Regions from separate parts of the Pseudomonas sp. MH9.3 genome, predicted to be linked through region 2. Evidence: predicted binding sites of a transcription regulator. Region 2 holds the regulator's gene; the other holds the start of a gene.
What was found. The regulator sigma-54, encoded in region 2, starts transcription at its own class of promoters, with help from an activator protein. The targets are predictions, from matches to a motif close to ANTGGCATNNANNTTGCTNT.
Positions count from the first base shown of each region.

Region 1 (6,999 bases), 2.5 Mb from region 2:
ACATGGTCAGGCATTTACAGCCTATCGGTACCATGCCCAAGCCCAAAAGCGTACCGCTGCTACCGCCGATGTTCGGCGACAAGCCCACCGATAACAGCGCGTTTCAGATCAACGGCCGCTTGCTCAGCAATGAGATGAAGCTGCAACTGCGCAACGAAGAACGCCGTGATGTTGAAGGTGCGGCGCTGGATTTCGAATTCAAGCAATAACTATTGCGCACATGTGAGGCGCTGGATCGACCATTTGTCGCGGACTGGTCAGTCACTTGTCTTTTCCGTGAAAAACCCTCGTTGGACCGTTTTAAAACGGTTGTTCAGGGGCGTACCCTAGCTCCGCCATCCCATTGAGTCGTCGAGGACCTGCCGGTCATGAAATGCCGTGAAGGCTGTGGTGCTTGCTGCATCGCCCCCTCTATCAGTTCGCCATTACCCGGAATGCCCAAGGGCAAGCCGGCGGGCGAACGCTGCCTGCACCTGTCGGTCGAACAGCTATGCCAGCTGTTCGGCAAGCCCGAGCGCCCGGCGGTGTGCAGTGACTTCAAGGCGGATCTGGAGGTGTGCGGCACCGACCAGGCTGATGCAATCCGGCTGATCGGCTGGTGGGAACAGATGACGGCGGCTTGATGGGCTTTACTCTCGGAACTTCAACAATAAGGAATACAACGATGGGTTCGCTGAAACGAATGGCTGTGCTGTGCGGTTTCACGGTGTTGTTCGCGGCCACCGCGCAGGCCGAGGACTGGCAGGTGGCCAAGGACGAAGACGGCATCAAAGTGTCCCTGAGCGAGGTTGCCGGCTCCAAGTACAAGGCCTATCGCGGTGTCACCCTGATCAAGGCGCCCGTGGCGAAAATCCAGGCCCTGCAGGAAGACGTCGCCGCTGCCTGTTCATGGATTCACGAATGCAAATCCCAGAAGCTGGTGGACAAGAAGGGCGATGAGGCCTGGACCTACACCCAGTTCAACGCACCGTTCCCGGTGACTGACCGTGATTCCTACACCCACATCACCACCACCAAAAACGCCGATGGCGGTATAACGCGCACATTGCAGGGCGTGCCGACCTACAAGCCGGAAGAAAAAGGCTACGTGCGCGTGGCGCAGGTCGAGGGTTTCTGGAAGCTCGTACCCAAGGGCGATAACCAGACCGAGGTCACCTATCAGGTGCACACGGAGCCGGGCGGCAGCGTGCCCTCCTGGTTGGCCAACAAGTTCGTGGTGGACGCGCCGTTCAACACCTTGAAAGCCCTCAAGGAACACGCCGAGAAATAACCGCTGTCGATCAGGTGCCTGTGGCCTTGAGTGGAACGTTTGACGAGCCCTCAAGGTCCAGATGGATGTGAGCCCACACATGGGTTTTATCGAGGAGGCACCGATGCAAATGTGGCAAATTACCTTCGTTAACGATCACGGTGTGCAGGCCGTGGAGCAGTTCGACTGCGACCACAAGCCCAGCCTCGAAGATGCGGCGCACATGATTCGCAACAAACTCGTGCCGGTCGCCGCCGAACTCGACCTCAACGACCTTGAGGGCCGTAAGCCGGAGCCTACGGTCAAGATCCTCAAAGACCAGAACAGTATCCAGATCCTCGACATTTCGCCCGCCGCCTGAACATTCCCTGTTTGCCAGTGCAGCCCCTCTGGTGGAGGTGATAGCTTCGCGCTACTCTGCAAGCGAGATCAGCGAATGATTCGCTAGGTACTGGTCTTGTCAGCTACATGCTTGTTTTCCCTGCGGTGCAGTCATTGCCGTGGTGCTCGCGCCAGCAGCGCGCGGGCTTCGGGAGGCACGGAAAGTCTATCCATCGGTTTTAGGAGGACGTTTCATGAGCACAGCCTATCAAGAAGACATCAGCACCCACGTCCTACGCCGCATGAAAGAAGGCGGTTTTGACTTTTCACGGTTTCACCCCATCGAGTTCTACGCGATTTTCCCGGATGAAGAACGGGCGCGCAGGGCGGCGGGTGAGTTTCGCGGCGAGTCCCTGAATGCCCAGGTCAGCGCGCGCGATGACGGCGCCTGGTATCTGGAATTGAGCAAGATCATGTCAGCCACCTACGACGGCATAGGAGACTTCGAGCAGGACTTTGAAGCGGTGGTCGAGCCGTTGGGCGGGATCATTGAAGGATGGGGCGTCAAGCAGGAGGTGCGTGGGTTACCCATGTAGCCGTCTGCACAAGCACAGCGTATCGGCTGACCTTTGGGTCGGCCGATTTTGTTTGTGCCGTGGGAAAACGCTGCGCGGGTTTTTCGAAAGCAAAAAAAAGCCACCCAAGTCGGGTGGCCTAAAGGGAAGATCGTTGCGCTGAAACTGTAGGACGCGTCCTGTTCAGCAGATGTTGGCGATTATCCGCAGCTTGCGCCGCGCAGTGAAATCAAGTCTGACTATGCTGTTGATAGTAAAACGCCGCCTTGCGATGAAGCAGGCGGCCATGCGCTGGGTATTCTGTGCACCAGGACGGTGCTGGCAGATCCCGGCGGCCATTCAACTCACTGATGTTCAAGTGTTTATGCCGCTGGCACGGGCCTTGCGATAGTGCTCGTGTCCGGGTGACAAGGAGTTCGGCATGATCCGCACTTATTTCGACGAAATGTACGACGGGGCAGGGCAGGTACGCCCCCATTACCGCGAATTCGCCCGTTGGCTGGCGCTGACCCCGCCCGAACTGTTGGCCCAGCGTCGGCGCGAAGCCGATTTGCTGTTTCACCGTGCGGGTATCACCTTCACCCTCTATGGCGACGAGCAAGGCACTGAACGCCTGATTCCCTTCGACATCATCCCCCGCAGCATTCCGGCCAGTGAATGGCAGATTGTCGAGCGCGGCTGCATCCAGCGGGTCAAGGCGCTGAACCTGTTTCTTGCCGACCTGTATCACGAACAGCGCATTATCAAGGCGGGCGTCATTCCCGCCGAACAGGTACTGGCCAACGAGCAATACCAACTGGCCATGCAGGGTCTGAATCTGCACCGTGACCTGTATTCACACGTCTCCGGGGTTGATCTCGTACGCGATGGCGACGGCACTTATTACGTACTGGAAGACAACCTGCGTACACCCAGCGGTGTCAGCTACATGCTCGAAGACCGCAAGATGATGATGCGCCTGTTTCCCGAACTGTTTGCCGCCCAGCGCATTGCACCGATCGATCATTACCCCAACCTGCTGCTCGACACGCTCAAGAGCGCCAGCCCCATCGACAACCCCAGCGTTGTGGTACTGACTCCGGGACGCTTCAACAGCGCCTTCTTCGAACACGCGTTCCTGGCCAGGGAAATGGGCGTTGAGCTGGTGGAAGGCGCCGACCTGTTCGTGCGCGATGACCACGTGTTCATGCGCACCACCGACGGCCCCAAGGCTGTGGATGTGATCTACCGTCGCCTTGATGACGCGTTTCTCGATCCGTTGGCATTCAACCCCGATTCCATGCTCGGTGTGCCCGGTCTGCTCGCGGCCTATCGCTGTGGCAATGTGGTGCTGGCCAACGCGATTGGCACTGGCGTGGCGGATGACAAGTCGGTGTACCCCTTCGTTACCCAGATGATCCGTTTTTACCTGGATGAAGAACCGATCCTGAAGAATGTGCCAACCTTTCAATGCCGCAAGCCTGACGAATTGTCCCACGTGCTGGCCAACCTGCCGCACCTGGTGGTCAAGGAAACCCAGGGCTCCGGCGGCTACGGCATGCTGGTCGGGCCGGCATCCAGCGCCGCCGAAATCGAAGCCTTTCGCGCACGCATCAAAGCCAAGCCCCACGCTTATATCGCCCAGCCGACCCTGTGTTTATCCACGTGCCCGACCTTCGTCGACAACGGCATCGCCCCGCGCCATATCGACCTGCGCCCGTTCGTGCTGTCCGGCAAGGAAACCCGCGTGGTGCCCGGCGGCTTGACGCGTGTGGCGCTGCGCGAGGGCTCGCTGGTGGTCAACTCGTCCCAGGGTGGCGGCACCAAGGACACCTGGGTGGTGGAGGACTGATGCCATGTTGAATCGAGCTGCCTTGCACCACCTGCGGGGAAACCTCCACGCCACCTTCATCCCCTCGGTGCGCCAGTTGGGCGACGCCATTTACGGTTCCTGCACGGAGGCCCCATGAGACTTTCCATCAGTCACGAAACCACCTACCACTACGAAGACCAGGTGCGCGCCAGCATCCAGTACCTGCGCCTTACACCCCACGACAGCGAGCGCCAGCAGGTCATCAGTTGGCAGCTCGACCTGCCGCGCCCGGTGCGCGCCCAGGTCGACCCGTTCGGCAATATCCTGCATGTGCTGACCCTGGATGAACCCCACGATGCAATCGTTATCCGTGCTCGCGGCCAGGTGGATATCGACGAGCTGCGTGAAGCCGAGCACGAGGGCCAGTCGGCATTTCCTTTCCTGCGCTGCACCCGCCTGACCGAGCCGGACGAGGCTCTGCGCGGCTTTGCCGACCAGCACTGTCACCAACGTCGTGACCGCAGCGCGTTGATCGACCTGATGCACGCGCTCAACCAGACCATGGTTTACACGCCCGGCGCCACCGAGGTCGATACCTGCGCGGCCCAGGCCTTCGCTGGCGGGGCGGGCGTGTGCCAGGATCATACCCACGCGTTCCTGGCCTGCGCGCGCAGCCTGGGGATTCCGGCGCGTTATGTGTCGGGGTATTTATACAGCGAAGATAGCACGCACCTGGCCAGTCACGCCTGGGCCGAAGCCTGGCTGGAAGGCGCGTGGTACAGCTTTGACGTGACCAACCAGATGGCGCGGCCGGAGCGGCACCTCAAGCTGGCGGTGGGCCTGGACTACCTCGACGCGTGCCCGGTGCGCGGCATGCGCCGGGGCGGCGGGCATGAGCAGATGCACGCCAAGGTGTTGGTGATGCCGACGCCGGTGATCGCTGTGCAGCAACAATGATCGCACTGTTCCCACAACATAAAACTCAGGGTTGGGATTTACGCCCGGCCATGTGCTTCAAATACCCCACCAGCAAATCCAGTTCGCTGTCGGGCAACACATTGGCGGCGAACGCCGGCATCTTCGCCTGTGGCCAGTGCCGCACGCTTTGCGGGTCGCGAATATAGTGCTTGAGAAAATCGCCGCTGAAATACTCGGTGGGGCTGTAGGGAATATTCAGGTCCGGGCCCACCTCTGCATCCCCGGCGCCATTGAGCCGATGGCAGGCCAGGCAGTTTTTCTGGAACAGCGCAAAGCCCTGGTTGATCGGATCATTCGCCGCCAGCTTCGGGTCGGGCAATAACGCCGGGAAACGCTCGGCCACGGTCTTCAACTGTTTGATCCGGGAAACCTGAAACGGCCACTGCTCCGGGCTGATCGGTCCCGCCTGCGGGTCGGTCCACACCAGGTAAAAAGGCCCGGCGCCAGGTTTGCCTGGCGTCAGGGGCGGCCAGGGGTGGGCCGGGTCTTCCACCGCCAGCCAGGCGCGGGCGCCGGTTGTTTCCAGCAGGGGCGCGGCGCTGAGTTCGGCCGCAAACCCATCCAGGGCGACCGCCTGCAGATGACTCTGCGGCGCAAGCCCCGGCAGCAGTACCGCCAGCGGCACTGCGCGATACGTCATGTCGCGCTTGTAGGAAACGTCATCAATGATGTGCACCGTCTGCGCATCCGGGTGTTCGAGCAGCTCGGCGGTCTGCCAGGTCTTGCTGGTGTGGTCCAGTTCGATGGTCAATTGCGCGGCGCCGGCTGGCACGCTGAGCAGCAGGGCGAACAGCGCAAGGATCGTTTTCAACAGTGAGTCCGTTTTCAAGTGGCGATGACCTGCAAGATAGCGGAAATCAGCATGTAAAAAGACAGCCCCTGCAACGGGATCGCTATGCGCAATGCCTCGCAGGTGCTGTCAAAAACTGTAATTCTGATGCGGTGGGTGCACAGAACTCGTGGCTCGGATCGTTACCCGATAACCTTGGTTAAATTGGGCAGGATCAAAATCAATGTGGTGGCGAAAAGAATAAGTCCCGCCTGACGTACTTTCGAATGTTTGAACATGGCTGACTGCCTTTTGTTGTTATTCCTGAGCGTCAAATGCGTGCCGTTGAATTCAGTATCGCAATCTGGCGTGACATTTTTCTTACAGCTGCTCCAGCAAAACCCGGCAGCAACCTCTTACTGAGTTCAACCTTAGAGCGCTCGTTCTTGCAGTCTTAGACTCATTTAATATCAGATAATCGTCATTAGAGATTAAAAAGGCATAAGGCAGAACGCCATATTGGCGCCAATGCCTTGGCTAGACAGCTAAAACGATTAATCAGGTCATTCGCCCAGGTGCCTACCGTTCGTCCGGGCGCAGGGGGTCAAAGCAGTCAACGCATCCGCCATTGAAACCGTGTCAATCGGGCGTGAATAAAGGCGTACGGGGTGAATGCGCAGTTCTGCGCTTGCGTTGCAGGTATGTTTCAAGGCAGGCTCTGGGTGTTCATTATTCCCATCGCCGTGTCAGGTATTTTTTATGTCGCTACGCGTCTGCATTCTGGAAACCGATATCCTGCGCCCTGGCTTGATCGATCAGTACCAGGGTTATGGGCAGATGTTCAAGCGTCTGTTTTCCCGGCAGCCGATTGCTGCCGAGTTCGTCGTATACAACGTCGTGCAAGGCGAATACCCGCCGGATGACGAAACTTTTGATGCGTATCTGATCACCGGCAGCAAGGCCGATTCCTTCGGCACCGACCCCTGGATCCAGACCCTCAAAACGTATGTGCTGGAGCGTTACGCGCGCGGCGATAAATTGCTCGGCATTTGTTTTGGTCACCAGTTATTGGCATTGCTGCTCGGCGGCAAGACCGAACGCGCAAGCCAGGGTTGGGGCATGGGCATCCACGATTACACGCTCGATGCCAAGGCCCCGTGGATGAGCCCCGAGGTGCCGGAACTGACCCTGCTGATCAGTCACCAGGACCAGGTCACCACGTTGCCGGCCAATGCCACGGTTATCGCCTCGAGTGAGTTCTGCCCCATCGCCGCGTATCACATCGGCGACCAGGTGCTGTGCTTCCAGGGCCACC
Region 1 is NZ_CP133785.1:2,185,279-2,192,277, reverse strand. It holds gene RHM60_RS09400 (translation initiation factor 2) at 1-209, shown strand, start outside; gene RHM60_RS09395 (YkgJ family cysteine cluster protein) at 369-623, shown strand; gene RHM60_RS09390 (START domain-containing protein) at 665-1,270, shown strand; gene RHM60_RS09385 (hypothetical protein) at 1,374-1,610, shown strand; gene RHM60_RS09380 (ribonuclease E inhibitor RraB) at 1,825-2,166, shown strand; gene RHM60_RS09375 (circularly permuted type 2 ATP-grasp protein) at 2,567-3,976, shown strand; gene RHM60_RS09370 (transglutaminase family protein) at 4,091-4,894, shown strand; gene RHM60_RS09365 (cytochrome c) at 4,920-5,726, opposite strand; gene RHM60_RS09360 (amidotransferase) at 6,444-6,999, shown strand, end outside.
Region 1: the regulator sigma-54 is predicted to act here: its motif matches at 2,515-2,534, upstream of RHM60_RS09375 (circularly permuted type 2 ATP-grasp protein).

Region 2 (6,999 bases):
TCTCGTCGGACAGCTGGGTATGCACCCGCAACGGGAAGGCCACGTTCTCGAACACGTCCAGGTCTGTGAACAGCGCGCCGCTCTGGAACAGCACACCCATGTGCTTGCGCGCGTCGAACAGATCACTGCGCGACAGCGTCGGCAGGTTCTGGCCATTGACCCACACTTCGCCGGCGCTGGGCCGCAACTGCATGCCCATCAGACGCAACAGGGTGGTCTTGCCGCAACCGGAAGGCCCCATGATGCCCGTGACCTTGCCGCGGGGAATGCGAATATCGACGTTATTGAAGATGCTGCGCGTCCCGCGCTTGAAGGAAAGGCCCTTCAGCTCGACCGCGTAGGCGTTATCGGCACTCATCTAAACTCCTTGGGATGCGGACTCACACTCAGACACCACGTGAACGACAAACGTTTACACGCTTGCGCAATATAAATAGCCGCGTGTGCTGGGCGGGCCGAACAAGCGGCGAACTATATCACCGCTGGTGCAGAGCCCCCAAGGCCGGAACATCGCTCGTTCAGAATAAGGACAGCGAAAAAACCGCGGGGATGTAACCGAGTGTAAATTTGCGCCTATCGAATAAACCCTGACGATCTAGCGTGAGGGAATTGTTCATTACCGCTATAATCGCCGACTTTTCGTCAGGCTATACGACTTCAGACATGAGCCAATCCAGCGACCTCATTCAATCCGCACAACGTACGATCCGCCTGGAGCTTGAAGCCGTAGAAGGCTTGCTGGCCCATATCGACGCGGATTTTGTACGCGCCTGTGAGCTGATTCTGGCCAGCAAGGGCCGCGTTGTGGTGGTCGGCATGGGCAAATCCGGCCATGTCGGCAATAAGATTGCCGCCACCCTGGCGAGCACCGGCACCACCGCTTTTTTCGTGCACCCGGCTGAAGCCAGTCATGGCGACATGGGCATGATCACCCGCGACGACGTGATCCTGGCCCTGTCCAACTCCGGTACCACCAACGAAATCGTGACCCTGCTGCCGCTGATCAAGCGCCTGGGCATCCAGATGATCAGTGTCACCGGCAACCCGGAGTCGACGCTGGCCAAGGCCGCCGACGTCAACCTGAACGTACACGTGACCCACGAAGCCTGCCCGCTTAACCTGGCGCCGACCTCCTCCACCACCGCCACCCTGGTGATGGGCGATGCGCTCGCCGTGGCGCTGCTCGAAGCGCGCGGGTTCACCGCTGAAGACTTCGCGTTTTCCCACCCCGGTGGTGCCCTGGGCCGCCGCCTGCTGCTCAAGGTGGAACATGTGATGCATTCGGGCGATGAACTGCCTCACGTCCAGCGCGGTACCCTGCTCAAGGATGCGCTGATGGAAATGACGCGCAAGGGCCTGGGCATGACCGTTATTCTGGAAGCGGACGGGCGACTGGCCGGCGTGTTCACGGACGGCGACCTGCGTCGCACCCTGGACCGCACCATCGATATCCACACGGCCACCATTGATGCGGTGATGACGCCCCACGGCAAGACGGCACGCCCCGAGATGCTGGCAGCCGAAGCGCTGAAGATCATGGAAGACCACAAGATCGGCGCGCTGGTGGTGGTCAATGCCGACGACCGCCCGATTGGCGCCCTGAACATGCACGACTTGCTGCGTGCGGGAGTGATGTAAATGAGCGACGACCTGCTGCAACGCGGCAAACACATCAAATTGGCGATTTTCGACGTGGACGGCGTATTGACTGATGGCCGCCTTTACTTCCTCGAAGATGGCAGCGAATTCAAGACGTTCAACACCCTCGATGGCCAGGGCCTCAAGATGTTGATGGCCGCAGGCGTGCAAACGGCCATTATCAGTGGTCGAAAAACACCCGTTGTGGAACGCCGCGCACAAAACCTGGGTATTCCTCACCTGTATCAGGGCCGTGAGGATAAACTGGTGGTGCTCGACGAGCTTCTTGGCCAACTCAACCTAAGCTATGAGCAGGTCGCCTACCTGGGTGACGACTTGCCGGACCTGCCGGTGATTCGCCGCGTGGGCCTGGGCATGGCCGTCGCCAATGCTGCTGCGTTCGTGCGTGAACACGCCCATGGCGTCACGACCGCCCGCGGCGGCGAAGGCGCCGCCCGCGAGTTCTGCGAGCTGATCCTGCGTGCCCAGGGCCGCCTTGAAGCGGCCCACGCCGCCTACCTATAGAGCGTTTTATGCTGAGCAAAAAGATTCGCAACTTCCTGTTATTCGGGGTCATTGCCGCGCTGTTCCTCGCGGTAGGCTACTGGAATATCAGCCCGGAGCGCTTTCTCGACCAGCCTGTTGCGCAGGTTGACGAAGGGGTTATCGACTATTACGCAACCAACGCCTACAGCGTGCAGTTTCTGCCCGATGGCAAGGTGCAGTACGAGATGACATCGGACAAGGTCGAGCATTTGAAGGCTTCCGAAGTCACGCTGCTGACCAACCCGGACCTGAATCTGTACCGTGGCACCGAGTTCCCGTGGCACGTGACCAGCAAGCGTGGCGAGGTCAACCCGGACGGCACCGAGGTGGAACTGATCGACTCGGTGCGCGTCGCACGAACTGACGCGCAGAACCGCGACACCATCATTACCAGCAGTCGCATGACCGTATTCCCACAAAGGCAATATGCGCAGACCGAGCAAGACGTTAGAATCGACGGCGCTGGCGGTGTATCGACTGGCAAGGGAATGAAAGCGTATTTGAAAGAAAGCAGGATACACCTGCTATCGAACGTAAGAGGACAGTATGAGGCTCGTTAAAACTCTCCCTATTTTGCTCGGTCTGGGCGCAGCACTGGGAAGCGTGAGCGCCTGGGCTCTGCCGAACGATAGCCAGCAACCGATCCACATCTCGGCTGACGATGCTCAGCTCGATGACAAGCAAGGCGTCGCAACCTACACCGGCGGCGTCATCATCACCCAGGGCTCGATGAAGATCACCGGCAACACGGTGACCCTCACCCGCACCCCGGCTGGCGACATCGACGTGGTGACGTCGGTGGGTAACCTGGCCTACTTCGAGCAGAAGCAGGCCCCTGCCGATACCGGCCCGATGAAGGGCTACGGCAAGACCATCCAGTATCACGCCCAGCAGAATCGCATCGTGCTGATCGACCAGGCCAAGGTGCTGAGCCCCGATGGCAACTCCACGGAAGGTGAAAAAATCACCTATGACACCGTGAAGCAGATCGCCAACGCCGGTCGCGCCAATGGCTCCAAGGTCACTGCACCCCGTCCGCGAATCGACATGGTTATCCAGCCGAAGAAGAAGGCCGAGTAATGGCAACCCTGAAAGCCCAGCATCTGGCCAAGGCCTACAAAAGCCGTCAGGTCGTGCGCGACGTCAGCCTGTCGATCGACAGCGGCCAGATCGTCGGCTTGCTCGGCCCCAACGGCGCCGGCAAGACCACCTGCTTCTACATGATCGTGGGCCTCGTCCAGGCCGACCAGGGGCGTGTGCTGATCGACGACCTCGACGTCAGCCACCAGCCCATGCACGGTCGCGCACGCGCCGGTATCGGCTATCTGCCACAGGAAGCGTCGATTTTCCGCAAGCTGTCGGTTGCCGACAACATCATGGCGATCCTCGAGACCCGCAAGGAACTCGACCGCGACGGCCGCCGTCAGGAGCTGGAAAGCCTGCTGCAGGAATTCCACATCAACCACATTCGCGACAACCTCGGCATGAGTCTGTCCGGTGGTGAGCGTCGCCGCGTGGAAATCGCCCGCGCCCTGGCGACGGCACCCAAGTTCATCCTGCTGGACGAACCGTTTGCCGGCGTCGACCCGATTTCGGTCGGCGACATCAAGCAGATCATCCATCATCTCAAGGCCAAGGGTATCGGTGTGCTGATCACCGACCACAACGTCCGTGAGACCCTCGATATCTGCGAGACCGCCTATATCGTCAACGATGGCCAACTGATCGCCGAAGGCGATTCGGCGACTATCCTGGCCAACGAACTGGTCAAGGAAGTGTACCTGGGTCACGAGTTCCGCCTGTAGACACGGTGGTATCAGGGCGTTCGCCGACGAGCGCGCGAGTCAATGAAAACTTCAGTATTTTTATTGTCATCGCGCTCTAGGCAAAGCACCTGATATCAGGCATATAATTTGCTTATGTTTGGCGCTCGCGCGCCCTGTCGTGGATGGCGCATTGCGCCGGCGAATAAGGTGTTAAGCCCCTGCCATGAAACCATCGCTAGTCCTGAGAATGGGCCAGCAGCTGACGATGACACCGCAGCTGCAACAGGCCATCCGCCTGCTCCAATTGTCGACCCTGGACCTGCAACAGGAAATCCAGGAGGCCCTGGAGTCCAATCCGATGCTCGAACGCCAGGAAGAAGGCGACGACTTCGATAATGCAGACCCACTGGCCGACAACATCGAGCAAAAACCCAACCCGGACGTGCAGGAACCCTCCTATCAGGAAACTGCCCCCACGGTGGACAACCTCGAGGAAGGCGACTGGAACGAACGCATTCCCAACGAACTGCCCGTGGACACCGCCTGGGAAGATGTCTACCAGACCAGCGCGAGCAGCTTGCCCAGCAATGATGATGACGAGTGGGACTTCACCACCCGCACCTCCGTCGGCGAGAGCCTGCAAAGCCACCTGCTGTGGCAGCTGAACCTGGCGCCGATGTCCGACACTGATCGCCTGATCGCCGTCACCCTGATCGACTGCATCAACAACCAGGGCTATCTGGACGAGACGCTCGACGAAATTCTGGAGGCTTTCGACCCCGAACTGGATATCGAGCTGGACGAGATTGAAGCCGTCCTGCACCGTATCCAGCAGTTCGAGCCCGCCGGTATCGGTGCGCGCAACCTCAGTGAATGCCTGCTGCTGCAATTGCGTCAATTGCCCGCCAGGACGCCATGGCTCGCTGAAGCCCAGCGCCTGGTTACCGACTACATCGACCTGTTGGGCAGCCGTGACTATAGCCAGCTGATGCGTCGCATGAAGCTCAAGGAAGATGAACTGCGCCAGGTCATCGAGCTGGTGCAGAGCCTCAACCCGAGGCCGGGCTCGCAGATCGAATCCAGCGAAGCCGAATACGTGGTCCCCGACGTGATCGTCCGCAAGGACAACGAGCGCTGGCTGGTGGAGTTGAACCAGGAATCCGTGCCGCGCCTGCGGGTCAACCCGCAGTACGCCGGCTTTGTGCGCCGCGCCGACACCAGTGCCGACAACACCTTCATGCGCAACCAGTTGCAGGAAGCCCGCTGGTTCATCAAGAGCCTGCAAAGCCGCAACGAAACCCTGATGAAAGTGGCCACCCAGATCGTCGAGCATCAGCGCGGCTTCCTGGAGTACGGCGACGAAGCGATGAAACCGCTGGTGCTGCACGATATCGCGGAAGCGGTGGGCATGCACGAATCGACGATTTCGCGGGTCACCACACAGAAATTCATGCATACCCCGCGGGGTATATATGAGCTGAAATACTTTTTCTCCAGCCACGTCAGCACCTCCGAAGGCGGCGAATGCTCGTCCACGGCGATTCGCGCAATCATCAAAAAACTGGTTGCCGCGGAAAATCAGAAAAAGCCATTGAGTGACAGTAAGATCGCTGGTTTACTGGAGGCACAAGGCATTCAGGTCGCCCGTCGAACCGTCGCCAAGTATCGCGAATCCCTTGGGATTGCGCCTTCCAGCGAGCGTAAGCGGTTGATGTGACGGGCGGGCCACAGCGTTCCAGTGGCAGGCGCTTTTCGCCTGTCGCTTTATGCACTGGCAACGAAGGAGAAGCTGTATGCAAGTCAACATCAGTGGACACCAGCTGGAAGTCACCAAGCCCCTGCGTGAATACACCGAGAGCAAGCTGAACAAGCTTGCGGGGCATTTCGACAAGATCACCAATGTGCAGGTCATCATGGAGGTCGACAAGCTCAAGCAGAAAATCGAAGCCACCCTGCACGTACCGAATGCCAAGCTCGTCGCCAATGCGGAACACGAAGACATGTACGCGGCGATTGACTCGCTCTACGACAAGCTCGACCGCCAACTCATAAAGCATAAGGAAAAGAATCTGCACCTGATGCAAGGTACAGGTCGTTAACTCCCCCCCATGATCCGACTTGAAACCATCCTGACCCCCGGCCGTTCCCTGGTGAACGCGCCGGGAGGCAGTAAGAAAAAAGCCCTCGAACACATTGCCAACCTGATCAGCCGGGAAGTGCCCGAGCTGGATGAGCAGGTCGTGTTCAAGGCCCTGATCGACCGTGAAAAACTGGGCTCCACCGGTTTTGGCAACGGCATCGCCATTCCTCACTGCCGACTCAAAGGCTGCGACACACCGGTCAGCGCCTTGCTGCACCTGGAAAGACCCATTGATTTCGATGCCATCGACGGCGCTCCGGTCGACCTGCTCTTCGTTTTGCTGGTCCCGGAAGCGGCCACCGATGCTCACCTGGAACTGCTTCGGCAGATCGCCAGCATGCTCGACCGCAAGGAAGTACGTCATAAACTGCGCAACGCCAGCAGCAATGAGGCGTTGTATCAGGTTGTGCTGGACGAGCAATAACCATGCGCCTGATCATTGTCAGTGGCCGCTCCGGCTCGGGTAAAAGCACCGCACTCAATGTGCTTGAAGACAGCGGTTTTTATTGCATCGATAATTTGCCCGCCGGCCTGCTGCCGGAACTGGCCGAACGCGCGCTTATCCATACCGAATTGGCGCAACCGCTGGTCGCCGTTTCGATTGATGCACGCAACCTGCCCAGCCACCTCTCGCGGTTCCCTGAACTGCTCGAAGAAGTGCGCGGCAAGCATATTCATTGTGATGTGCTGTACCTGGACGCCGACGAAGAGACGCTGCTCAAGCGTTTCTCCGAAACCCGCCGGCGCCACCCGCTGAGCAGCCCGAACCGCTCGCTGGCCGAGGCCATCGAAGACGAGACCACGCTGCTGGGGCCGATCATTGATCTGGCCGACCTCAAGATCAACACCACCAACCTGAACCTGTACCAGCTGCGCGACGCCATCAAGCTGCGTCTGCTCAATCAGCCT
Region 2 is NZ_CP133785.1:4,706,653-4,713,651, reverse strand. It holds gene RHM60_RS20910 (ATP-binding cassette domain-containing protein) at 1-358, opposite strand, end outside; gene RHM60_RS20905 (KpsF/GutQ family sugar-phosphate isomerase) at 664-1,638, shown strand; gene RHM60_RS20900 (HAD family hydrolase) at 1,639-2,163, shown strand; gene lptC (LPS export ABC transporter periplasmic protein LptC) at 2,172-2,744, shown strand; gene lptA (lipopolysaccharide transport periplasmic protein LptA) at 2,731-3,264, shown strand; gene lptB (LPS export ABC transporter ATP-binding protein) at 3,264-3,989, shown strand; gene RHM60_RS20880 (RNA polymerase factor sigma-54) at 4,174-5,667, shown strand; gene hpf (ribosome hibernation-promoting factor, HPF/YfiA family) at 5,744-6,049, shown strand; gene ptsN (PTS IIA-like nitrogen regulatory protein PtsN) at 6,059-6,514, shown strand; gene rapZ (RNase adapter RapZ) at 6,517-6,999, shown strand, end outside.